Regions from separate parts of the Actinoplanes sp. NPDC048988 genome, predicted to be linked through region 2. Evidence: riboswitches for the same ligand, from Rfam matches in the RefSeq annotation. Region 2 holds a riboswitch; the other holds the start of a gene.
What was found. A riboswitch is a leader RNA that binds a small molecule or an ion and turns the genes downstream of it on or off. The one in region 2 is predicted to bind cobalamin.
Positions count from the first base shown of each region.

Region 1 (5,773 bases), on a different contig from region 2:
CCGCGCTGGGGCGGGGTCAAGGAGCTGGTGCTGGCGGCGGTGGCCGACGAGCCGTTCCTGCTCGACCTGTCGGTCGCGTCCGGCACGGGGCTGTACGACATCCACGAGCGCCGGTGGGATCCCGAGGCGCTGGAGATCGGCGGCGTCCGGGCCGAGCAGCTGGCCGAGGTGGTCAGCACCACGCGGCGGCTGCGCCTGAACGCCGGCGTCGCCCGCGCGGCCGGCCTCGACCCGGCCACCCCGCTCATCATCGGCGCCGCCGACGGGCCGCTGGCCAACCTCGGCGTCGGCGCCACCCCGGCCGGGGTCGCGGCGATCTCGCTGGGCACCAGCGGCGCCCTGCGCACGGTGGTCGACCGGCCCACGGCCGACAAGGCGGGGCGGCTGTTCTGCTACGCGCTCACCGACGACCGGTGGGTGATCGGCGGCGCGGTGAACAACGCCGGATCGGTCGTGCGCTGGGCCGGCGAGAGCTTCGCGGGCGGGTTCGAGCGCCCCGGCGCCGAGGGCGAGGACGCCGACGAGCGCGACGCCGCCCTGCTCATCGAGGCCCAGGGGGTCGTTCCGGGCAGCGACGGGCTGCTCTGCCTGCCGTACCTGCTGGGGGAGCGGGCGCCGTGGTGGCGGTCCGGCCTGCGCGGGGCCTACCTCGGCCTGCGGCGCGAACACGGCCGGGCCCACCTGGTGCGCTCGGCCGTCGAGGGGGTCTGCCAGCAGCTGGCGCTGGTGCGGGACTCGTTCACGGCCGAGGGCATCGCGGTCACTGAGGTGCGGGCCACCGGCGGGGCGGTCGCCTCCGACCTGTGGGTGGGTGTGCTCGCGGCCGCGCTCGACCTGCCGGTGTCGGTGGCCGACACCCCCGAGGGCACCGCCCTCGGAGCGTGCCTGCTGGCCCGGCACGCGCTGGGTGAGCTGCCCGACCTCGACCACGCGGCCGCGCTCGTCCCGATCGGCGAGCCGACAGTGCCCGACCCGGAGAACGCGGAACTCTACGCCCGGCTGCGGCCGCTGATCGAGACGTCGGCCCTGGCCGTGCTCGACGTGGTCAAGGAACTCGACAAGCTGGCGCCCCAGCCGATCCCGGACACCGAAAAAGCGGTGAGCGACACCCCGCGTTGACGGCGCGGTGAGCCGTAGGAAAGCATGGCCCACGAGCGGTAGCGGAGGAACCCGGTGGAAATCCGGGACGGTCCCGCCACTGTGACCGGGGAGCGATCCGCCGAGAAGCCACGGCCGGCCAGGCCGGAAGGCGTGCGGGGAGCGCTGATCCGGGAGTCAGGAGACTCCGGCCGCTCGTGTCACTCATCGTGCGGGCGTGGACACCCGCACAGAAGGGATCCGCGTGACGCCGTACCCGTTCTCGGCCGTTGTCGGCCTGGCCGACCTGCGCCTGGCCCTGCTGCTCACCGCCGTTTCCCCCGCCGTCGGCGGGGTGCTGGTCCGGGGAGAGAAGGGCACCGCCAAGAGCACGATCGTGCGGGCCCTGGCCGCCCTGCTGCCGGACGTCGCCGTCGTGCGCGGCTGCCGGTTCGCCTGCGACCCGGCGGCGCCCGACCCCGCATGCCCCGACGGGCCGCACGCGCCGGACAGCCCCCACTTCCGCCGGCCGGCGACGCTGGTCGAACTGCCGGTCGGAGCCACCGAAGACCGCGTCGTGGGCACGCTCGACATTCAGCGCGCGCTCGCCGACGGGGTCAAGGCGTACGAGCCCGGGCTGCTCGCCGCGGCGCATCGCGGGGTCCTCTACGTCGACGAGGTCAACCTGCTTCCCGACCACCTGGTCGACCTGCTGCTCGACGCGGCGGCGATGGGCCGGGCCCACGTCGAGCGCGACGGGGTCTCGGTCAAGCACGCGGCCCGGTTCCTGCTGGTCGGCACCATGAACCCGGAGGAGGGCGAGCCGCGCCCGCAGCTGGTCGACCGGTTCGGCCTGGTGGTGACGGTGGCGGCGCCCCGCGACGCCACCGACCGGGCCGAGGTGGTGCGGCGGCGCCTGGCCTACGAGGCCGGCCCCGACGCGTTCGCGGCCCGCTTCGCCGGCGACGAGCGGGAGCTGGCGGCCCGGATCGCGGCCGCCCGCGAACGGCTGCCCCGGGTGGCACTGCCCGACCACGAGCTCGACCGGATCGCCCGGGTCTGCCTGGCCTACGGCGTCGACGGGATGCGCGCCGACATCGTGGTGGCCCGCTGCGCGGTCGCCCTGGCCGCCTGGCACGGCCGCGACGTGGTCACCGCCGACGACGTCCGGGACGCGGCCCGGCTCGCCCTGCCGCACCGCCGCCGGCGCGACCCGCTCGACCCGCCGGGGACCGACGAGGAGAAGCTCGCCGAGGCCCTGGCCGAAGCCGACGCCCAGCAGCAGGAGGCCGAGCGCGAGGCTCCACCGCGGCCCGGCGGCGCCACGGACACCGGCTCCGGTGACGACACGGACCCGGAGGACGACCCGCCTTCACCGGGCGGCGGGCCCGGCGGCGGAGGCCCGGGTCCCGACGACCGTGGCCCGGCGCCCCGGCCGAACGGCGGCGGCGACAGCCCGGCCGATCACGGCCCCGGCCAGGAACAGGCTTCGAAGCCGCCGGCCGGCGGCCAGGAACAGCCCTCCCCGGCGGCGGCCGCGCCCGCCGGCGCCGCCTACCGCACCCGGAACCTGAGCATCGCCCGGCGCGGCGTCGGCGGCCACGCCGGAAAGCGCTCCCCGGCCTACGCCCGGCGCGGGCGGGTGGTCGGCTCGCGGGTGCCTCAGGGCAAGCTCGCCGGCGCTCCCCACCTGCCCGCCACGCTGCGCGCGGCCCTCCACCGGCGCGGCCGGGACGCGCGGACCGGCAGCGTGGTTCATCCCCGGGATCTGCGCGAGGCGGTACACGTCGGGCGGGAAGCCAACCTTGTGCTCTTCGTGGTGGACGCCTCCGGGTCGATGGCGGCCCGCAAGCGCATGACGATTGTCAAGACTGCTGTGCTCTCGCTGCTGCGGGACGCCTACCAGCGGCGGGACCGGATCGGGATGATCACGTTCCGGGGGCACGAGGCCGAGCGGGTGCTGCCGCCCACGTCCAGCCACGAGGTCGGCGTCATGCGGCTGGCCAGTCTGCGGACCGGGGGGCGTACGCCGCTGGCCGCCGGGCTGCGTTCCGCCGCGGCCACCATCGCCACCGAGCGCCGCCGCGATCCGCGCCGGCGGCCGCTGCTGATCGTCGTCACCGACGGGCGCGCCACCAGCGGGCCCGACCCGGTCACGGTCGCGCCCGCGCTGGCCGGCGTGTCCACGGTGGTCGTCGACTGCGAGACCGGGCCGATCCGGCTCAACCTGGCCGGGCGGCTGGCCACGGCGCTCGGCGCCGACCTCATGCCGTTGGAGGCGCTGGAGATGAGGGGCGCGGCAGCTTGACCTCGCCGGCCGCGACCGGGTGGTGGACAGCCGTCGAGACGCCGGGCGGTTCCGGTCACGCCGAGCGTGCCCGCGCCGCCGACGGCCGTGCCGGAGGAAGCCGCCGGCAGCCGGAAGGTGCGCGGGCCGGGAGAGCGGACGACCCGCCTGGCGTGCGGGTCGTGCGGGAGGGTTGCGGGCGTGGCCCGGTCGGTGCCAGTGACGCGTACGGGAAAGGAAGTGGGGTCTGATGCCGCAAGGGAAAGTGGCCAGCGTGCCCGATGACGGGCTGACGACGCGGCAGCGGCGGCGGCAGGCTGTGCTCGCTGTGCACACGGGGCACGGCAAAGGCAAGTCGACGGCGGCGTTCGGGATGGCGCTTCGGGCCTGGAGTGCCGGGTGGCCCGTGGGGGTGTTCCAGTTCGTCAAGTCGGAGAAGTGGCGGGTCGGTGAGGAATCCGCGCTCAAGGCGCTCGGCGCCACCGGCGGGGCGCCCGTGATCTGGCACAAGATGGGTGAAGGGTGGTCGTGGATCCAGCGGGCCGGATCCGAGCGCGACCACGCGGCCGAGGCGGCCGAAGGGTGGGCGCAGATCAAACGGGACCTGGCGGCGGAGACGCACAAGTTCTATGTGCTCGACGAGTTCACGTACCCGCTGAAGTGGGGTTGGGTCGACGTGGACGACGTCGTGGCGACCCTGAACGAGCGGCCCGGCACCCAGCACGTGGTGATCACCGGGCGGGACGCGCCGCAGGCGCTGCTGGACGCGGCCGACCTGGTCACCGAGATGACGAAGGTCAAGCATCCGATGGACGCGGGCCGCAAAGGACAGCAGGGCATCGAATGGTGAGCATTCCCCGCGTCGTCATCGGCGCGCCGGCCTCGGGACACGGCAAGACCACTGTGGCGACCGGGCTGCTGGCGGCGTTCGCGCGGCGCGGTGTGCCGGTGGCGCCGTTCAAGGTCGGGCCCGACTACATCGACCCCGGTTATCACGCGCTGGCCGCCGGCCGGCCGGGACGCAACCTCGACCCGGTGCTGGTGGGGGAGGACCTGATCGGGCCGCTGTTCGCGCACGGCAGCCAGGGCGCGTCGCTCGCGGTCGTCGAGGGCGTGATGGGCCTGTACGACGGGCGGACCGGTGCCGGCGAGACCGGCTCGACCGCCCAGGTGGCCCAGTTGCTCGAGGCGCCCGTGATCCTGGTCGTCGACGCGGCCGCCCAGGGCCGGTCGATCGCCGCGCTCGTGCACGGTTTCCGCAGCTTCGGCACCGTACGGCTGGCCGGGGTGATCCTCAACCGGGTCGGCTCCGACCGGCACGAGTCGATCCTGCGTGAGGCCTGCGAAGAGGTGGGCACGCCGGTGCTGGGCGCGCTGCGCCGGGCCGACGCGGTCGCCGCGCCGTCCCGCCACCTCGGCCTGGTGCCGGCGGCCGAGCGGCGGGCCGAGGCGCGGGCCTCGGTCGACGCGCTCGCCTCGCTGGTCGCCGCCTCGGTCGACCTGGACGAGGTGGCGGCGATCGCCGCCTCGGCGCCGCCGCTCGCGGTGCGGCCGTGGGATCCGGCGTCGGCTTCGCCCTCCGCCGGCCGTCCGGTGGTCGCGCTTGCGGGTGGTCCGGCATTCTCGTTCGCGTACGCCGAGACGGCCGAACTGCTGGCCGGGGCGGGCGCCGAGGTGGTGACGGTGGACCCCCTGCGGGACGAGAAGCTGCCGGCGGGCACGCGGGCGCTGGTCGTCGGGGGCGGCTTCCCCGAGGTGTACGCGGCGGAGCTGTCGGCCAACGAACCGCTGCGCGCCGAAGTGCGGGCCCTGGCCGACGGCGGCGGCTCGATCGTGGCCGAATGCGCGGGCCTGCTGTGGTTGTGCCGCAGCCTCGACGGCGCCGACATGTGCGGGGTGATCGACGCCGAGGCGGCCATGACGCCGTCGCTGACGTTGGGCTACCGCGACGCGGTGGCGCTGGCCGACAGCCCGCTCGCCCCGGCCGGGACCCGAGTCACCGGGCACGAGTTCCACCGTACGGCCGTGCACCCCCGCTCGGGTCTGCTGCTGTCCCCGGCCGGCGGCGCGGCCTGGCAGTGGCGCGGCGCCGACCCCGAGGGTTTCGCCACCCCGTCGGTGCACGCGTCCTACCTGCACCTGCACTGGGCGGGCCACCGCGGCATCGCCGAACGCCTCGTCGGCTCCCTCACCTAGCGTGCCGGGCGACCTGGTCCTCGGCCTCGGCGCCCGCCGCGGCGCCGGCCCGGCCGCCCTCCGCGCCGCCGTCGATGAGGTGCTGACGGCGGCCGGGCTCGCCGTCGCCGCCATCGGCACCCTGGCGACCGTGGACCGGCGGGCCGCTGACCCGGCAGTACGAGACCTGGCTTCCGCCCGCGGCTGGCGTCTGGCCGGGCTGCCAGCGGCCGA
Region 1 is NZ_JBICTW010000007.1:293,758-299,530, forward strand. Features, by position in the region: gene ACGFJ7_RS24240 (gluconokinase) at 1-1,119, shown strand, start outside; cobalamin riboswitch at 1,164-1,286, shown strand; gene ACGFJ7_RS24245 (VWA domain-containing protein) at 1,316-3,385, shown strand; gene cobO (cob(I)yrinic acid a,c-diamide adenosyltransferase) at 3,615-4,214, shown strand; gene ACGFJ7_RS24255 (cobyrinate a,c-diamide synthase) at 4,208-5,560, shown strand; gene ACGFJ7_RS24260 (cobalamin biosynthesis protein) at 5,562-5,773, shown strand, end outside.
Region 1: it holds a riboswitch for cobalamin, as region 2 does, so the genes downstream of both, ACGFJ7_RS24245 (VWA domain-containing protein) here and ACGFJ7_RS22585 (ABC transporter substrate-binding protein) in region 2, are expected to answer to the same signal.

Region 2 (5,773 bases):
GATCTGCGCCGACGACCCGCTCACCGTCGCGCACGCCCAGCGCATGCTCGTCAAGGACGCCCGGCCGTTCGGGGCGGTCCGGTGGGCGCAGATCGGCTTCCGGCGCGCGTACGGCGTGCAGCAACCGGGCTTCACCCAGCGCAACGTGCTCGGCCAGCTGGACGGCACGGCCAACCCGGCCGGGGCCGCGAGGGACACGGCGGTGTGGCGGCCGGACGGCAGCACCACGCTGGTCGTGCGCCGGATCCGGGCCGAGATCGAGAAGTGGGATCTGCTCAGCGTCGGCGACAAGGAGAACGCGGTCGGCCGCCGGATGGTCAGCGGGGCGCCGTTCACCGGGACGAGGGAACACGACGAGCCCGACTTCGCCGCGCTCGACACCACCGGCCTGCCCGTCATGCCGGACTTCGCCCACGTGACCCGGGCCCACGTCACCGACCCGGCGCTGAAGATCCTGCGCCGGCCGTACAACTACGACGCCGCCCCGAACGCGGCCGGGCACCCCGACAGCGGGCTGATCTTCGCCTCGTACCAGGGCGACATCGAGCGGCAGTACGTGCCCATCCAGCAGCGCCTGGCCGAGAAGGACCTGCTCAACGAATGGATCACCCCGATCGGCTCGGCGGTCTTCGCCGTGCCACCCGGCTGCGCCGAGGACGGCTGGATCGGCGAGGAAGTGCTCACATGACGTACCTCGGAAAGGTTCTGCTCGGGCTCGCGGCGCTGGTGGCGGTACTGCTGCCCGGCACGCCAGCGTGGGCGCACACCCAGCTGGTCGCCACGAGCCCGGCCAGGGAGGCCGTGCTGGCGAAGGCCCCCGAGGCGATCACCCTGGAGTTCAGCCAGCGCCTCAACCCGTCGTTCACCACTATCGCCCTCAGCGACGCGGCCCGCCGCCAGATCGCCGCCTCCATCCCCGCCGTCGACACGGCGAAGGGCACGATCGTCCCGCGCGAGCCGTTGGGCAACGGCACCTACACGGTCGCCTACCGGGTGGTGTCGGTCGACGGTCACACGGTCCAGGGCTCGTACGTCTTCACCGTCGACGACCCCGCGCTGCCCCCGGCGGCGGCCACCACCGCCACCCCGCCGGCCGGCTCCGGAGGCGGCGTTCCCGCCGGCGTCCTGATCGGTCTCGCCGCCTTGGGCGTGGCCCTCGCCGGCACCGCTACCTGGTTCTTCGTCGCCGGTAAGCACCGGTCGGCGGCCCGTGCCTGACCGCGGCTACCGTGTCCGGATGCGAGGATGCACCCTGACCGTCTGCCGGGACTGCTGCTGCGGCAACGCGCTCAAGCACCCGTCGGTCGACCACGACGCCCAGCTGGACCGGTTGCGGTCGGCGCTGGCGCCGGCCCATCGCGTACGGACCAGCCGGTGCCTCGACGTGTGCGACGAGGCGAACGTGATGGTGGTGCACCCCACGCCCGCCGCCCGGCGGAGTGGCGCCGCGCCGGTGTGGTTCGGCCTGGTCCTCAGCGACGCGGTCGAGGCCGACCTGGTCGCCTGGGTCGAGGCCGGCGGGCCGGGTGTGGCCGAGATTCCGCCGGTGCTGGACCTCTCGGTGATCCCGGCCCCGGGCCGCCGCCCCGGATGATCATGACGGGGTGCGGCGGCTATGGTGGTCGGGCCGTGGTGCTCGGGAAGCCGGTGTGAGACCGGCGCGGCCCTCGCCACTGTGAACGGGATGCCGGAGCCACCGTGAGGTCACTGGGCGTAACCGCCTGGGAAGGCCGGCCGCCGGCGCATCATCCCGTCAGCCAGGAGACCGGCCACGGCACCGCAACGACCCGTCCACGAGGTGCTGGAAGGCGGTCCCGATGCGCGTACGCGCCGTACGGTCCCCTGTGTCCTGGCTCGCTGCCGTTCTGGCAGTGGGTCTTCTCGCCGGCTGTGGCGGCGCGTCCGAGGCCTCGGACAAGCCGCCCACCGAGGCGTCGATCACGAACTGCGGGATCGCCGTGCCCACCGGCACACCGCCGGCGCGGATCTTCGCCGCCTTCCACAACGCCATCGAGGCGGTGTACGCGCTCGGCGCCGGCGACAAGGTGGTCGGCGCCGCCTACCTCGACAATCCGCTGCTCCCCGAGTACGCCGCGCGGTTCACGCCGGCCTACTACCCCGAGGAGTACCCGAGCCGCGAAGAGGTGCTGCGGCTCGACCCGGACTTCGTCGTCTCCGGCTTCACCGGCGCCTTCACCCCCGAGGGCCTCGGCACCCGGGCCGAACTGAACAAAATCGGCATGGGGTCGTACCTGTTCTCGCAGTACTGCCCGTCGGCCGACGGCAAGGACCAGAAGGACCTGGCCGCCAACGACGTCTCCCTCGACAGCGTCTACGGCGACCTCACCGGCCTCGGCCAGGTGCTCGGCAAGACAGCCGAGGCCCAGGAGCTGGTCGCGAAGATGAAGAAGACCGTCGCCGACACCGAGAGCAAGCTCACCGGCGTGACCCGGCCGCGGGTCGCCATGCTCAACCGGCCCGGCGGCGGCGAACTGCGGGTCTTCGGCACCGGGGACGTCGCCACCACCATCATCGAGAAGGCCGGCGGCACCCAGGCCTTCGACGACGTGCCGGGCCGGCTCACCCGGGTCGGCACCGAGGAGCTGATCCGGCGCGAGCCCGACGTGATCGTCGTCCCCGCCTGCTGCGGCGCCGATGTCGGACCGTCCGGGGCACAGGACGTCATCGACGGGCTCAAGAAAGATCCCGCGCTGGCCAACGTGCCGGCGGTCCGCGCCGGCCGGATCTACGCGGTCACGTTCGCCGAGGTCACCCCGGGCGTCCGCAACGCCGACGCCGTCGCGAATCTGGCCAAGCTCCTGCACCCGGAGAAGTTCTGAGCCGGCGCGCCGTGGGCCTGGTCGTGGCCGTCGCCGTGCTGGCGGCGGCCACGACCGGTTCGGTGCTGCTCGGCAACCAGACCATCGGCGTACGGGCGGCGCTCGGCACCTGGCTGCACCCGGACGGCTCGGACGTGCAGCGGATCGTGGAGTACCTGCGGGTGCCGCGCACCCTGGTCGGCCTGCTCGCCGGGGCCGCGCTCGGCGTCTCCGGCGTGCTGCTGCAGGGGCTGACCCGCAACGCGCTGGCCGGTCCCGAGGTGCTGGGGGTGAACGCCGGCGCGGCGCTGACCGTGGTCCTGGGCATCACCCTCTTCGGCGTGCACAGCTTCGGCGGCTGGGTCTGGTTCTCCTTCGCCGGCGCCGCGCTGGCCGGCCTGGGGGTCCATACCCTGGCCTCGTACGGACGGGACGGGGCCACGCCGGTCAAGCTGGCCCTCGCCGGGGCGGCCGCGACCGCGTTCCTGGGCGGCCTGACCACCGCGCTCACGCTGCTCGACATCAACACCTTCAACGCCTACCGGTACTGGTCGGTGGGCGCCCTCACCTCGGCCGACGCGGCGGTGATCCGGACCGCGCTGCCGTTCCTGGCGGTGGGCGCGGCGCTGGCCGTGCTGTCGGCGCGGGCGCTGGACGCGCTGGCCCTCGGCGACGACATGGCCCGCTCGCTCGGGCAGGGCCTGATGGTGGGCCGGGCCACGGCCGCACTGGCCGCCGTGTTGCTCACCGGCACGGCGGTGGCCCTGGCCGGGCCGATCGCGTTCGTCGGCCTGACCGTGCCGCACATGGCGCGGGCCCTGGCCGGACCCGGGCATCGGTGGCTGCTGCCGTACGCGGCCGTCCTCGCCCCGATCGTCCTGCTGACGGCCGACGTGCTCGGCCGCGTGGTGGCACGGCCGCAGGAGCTCCAGGCCGGCATCGTCACCGCCATCGCCGGGGCGCCGTTCTTCGTGGCTCTGGTACGCCGTCGCAAGCTGGCCGAGCTGTGAAGCGCCACGCCGACCGGAGGGCGGTCGTGGTCACCGTGGTCGCGTTGCTGGTGGGGCTGGGCGCGCTGCTCGTCTCGCTGACCAGAGGCGACTATCCGATGCCGCTGTCCGACGTGCTCACCGTGCTGGCCGGCGGCGACGGCGCGACCCGGCGCAGCGCGTACGTCGTCCTCGAGTTGCGCCTGCCCCGCGCGCTCGGCGCGATCGCCGTCGGGGCGGCGTTCGGGCTGTCCGGGGCGATCGTGCAGCGGGTCGTCCGCAACCCGCTGGCCAGCCCGGACATCATCGGCATCAACGCCGGGGCGGCCGCGGTCGCGGTGTTCCTCATCGTCGTCCTGGCCGCCGGCCCGCAAACCGTGGCGGTAGGCGCGCTGGCCGGGGCGGCGGCCACCGCGGCCGCCATCTACCTGCTGTCGAGGCGCCGCGGGGTCACCGGCTACCGGCTCGTGCTGGTCGGCATCGGCGTCACCGCCATGCTCACCTCGGTGACCGCCTACCTGCTCAACACCGCGAACATCTACACCGCCGAGCAGGCGTCCATCTGGCTGACCGGCAGCCTGGCCGGCCGGTCCTGGGGACAGGTCGCGCCGGTCGTGGCCGCGGTGGTGCTGCTGCTTCCGGTGGCCCTGGGGCTGGCCGCGCCCCTGCGCGCCCTGGAACTGGGCGACGACCTGGCGCTGGCCCTGGGCGTGCGAGCCGAACGGGCCCGCGCCGCGCTGCTGCTCACGGCCGTGGCCCTGGCCGCGGTGGCGACCGCGGCGGCCGGCCCGATCGCCTTCGTCGCGCTGGCCGCACCACAGATCGCCCGCCGCCTGGTCCGCGAGCGCGGGCTGGCCCTGCTCCCGTCGGCCGCGGTGGGCGCCGCCCTGCTCTCCCTGGCCGACCTGGCCGCCCGCCGGGTCCTCGCCCCGGCCGAGCTGCCCGTGGGCGTGCTGACGACGGTACTCGGCGCCCCCTTCCTCATCTGGCTGCTGGCCGGAGCGAACCGCATCGGGAGAACCGGATGACTGAACTGCGCGCGGCCGGGCTCGGCCTCGGCTACGAGGGCCGCCCGGTCGCCACCGGACTCGATCTCACGGTGGCGCCGGGGCGGATCACCGCGATCGTCGGGCCGAACGCCTGCGGCAAGTCGACGCTGCTGCGCGGTCTGGCCCGGCTGTTGCGGCCGTCGGCCGGGGCCGTGCTTCTGGACGGGGCCGACATCCACCAGCTGCCGACGCGGGAGGTCGCGGCCCGCGTCGGCGTGCTGCCGCAGCAGCCGGTCGCCCCCGACGGCATCAGCGTCGGCGATCTGGTCGCGCGCGGCCGCCATCCCCACCAGCGGTGGCTGCGCCAGTGGTCCGCGCGCGACGAGGACGCCGTGGCCGCCGCGCTGGCCGCCACCGGGGTCGCCGACCTCGAACACCGGCCGGTCGACGAGCTCTCCGGCGGCCAGCGCCAGCGGGTCTGGATCGCCCTCGTGCTGGCCCAGGAGACCGATCTGCTGCTGCTCGACGAGCCGACCACCTTCCTCGACCTCGCCCACCAGCTCGAAGTGCTCGACCTGCTCGCCGACCTCAACGCGGCCGGCCGCACCGTCGTCGCCGTGCTGCACGACCTCAACATGGCCTGCCGCTACGCCCACGACATCGTCGCCATGCGCGACGGCGCCGTGATCGCCCAGGGGGCGCCGGCCGAGGTGGTCGACGCCGCACTGGTCCACAAGGTGTTCGGCGTACCCGCCCGCGTCATCACCGACCCGGCGGCGGGAACCCCACTGGTCGTGCCGGAGCTCAGAAGTCGTCGTCGAAGCTGACGCTTCCGGTCACCCCGACCTGGTACGCCGAGACGCGGCGCTCGAAGAAGTTCGACAGCTCCTGGACGTCCTGCAACTCCATGAAGGCGAACGGATTCGCGCTGCCGTAGCGGGGCGCGATGCCCAGCGCGGCCAGCCGCCGGTCGGCC
Region 2 is NZ_JBICTW010000006.1:427,825-433,597, forward strand. Features, by position in the region: gene ACGFJ7_RS22570 (Dyp-type peroxidase) at 1-688, shown strand, start outside; gene ACGFJ7_RS22575 (copper resistance protein CopC) at 685-1,218, shown strand; gene ACGFJ7_RS22580 (hypothetical protein) at 1,253-1,594, shown strand; cobalamin riboswitch at 1,614-1,789, shown strand; gene ACGFJ7_RS22585 (ABC transporter substrate-binding protein) at 1,872-2,840, shown strand; gene ACGFJ7_RS22590 (FecCD family ABC transporter permease) at 2,852-3,829, shown strand; gene ACGFJ7_RS22595 (FecCD family ABC transporter permease) at 3,826-4,836, shown strand; gene ACGFJ7_RS22600 (ABC transporter ATP-binding protein) at 4,833-5,624, shown strand; gene ACGFJ7_RS22605 (ribonucleotide-diphosphate reductase subunit beta) at 5,602-5,773, opposite strand, start outside.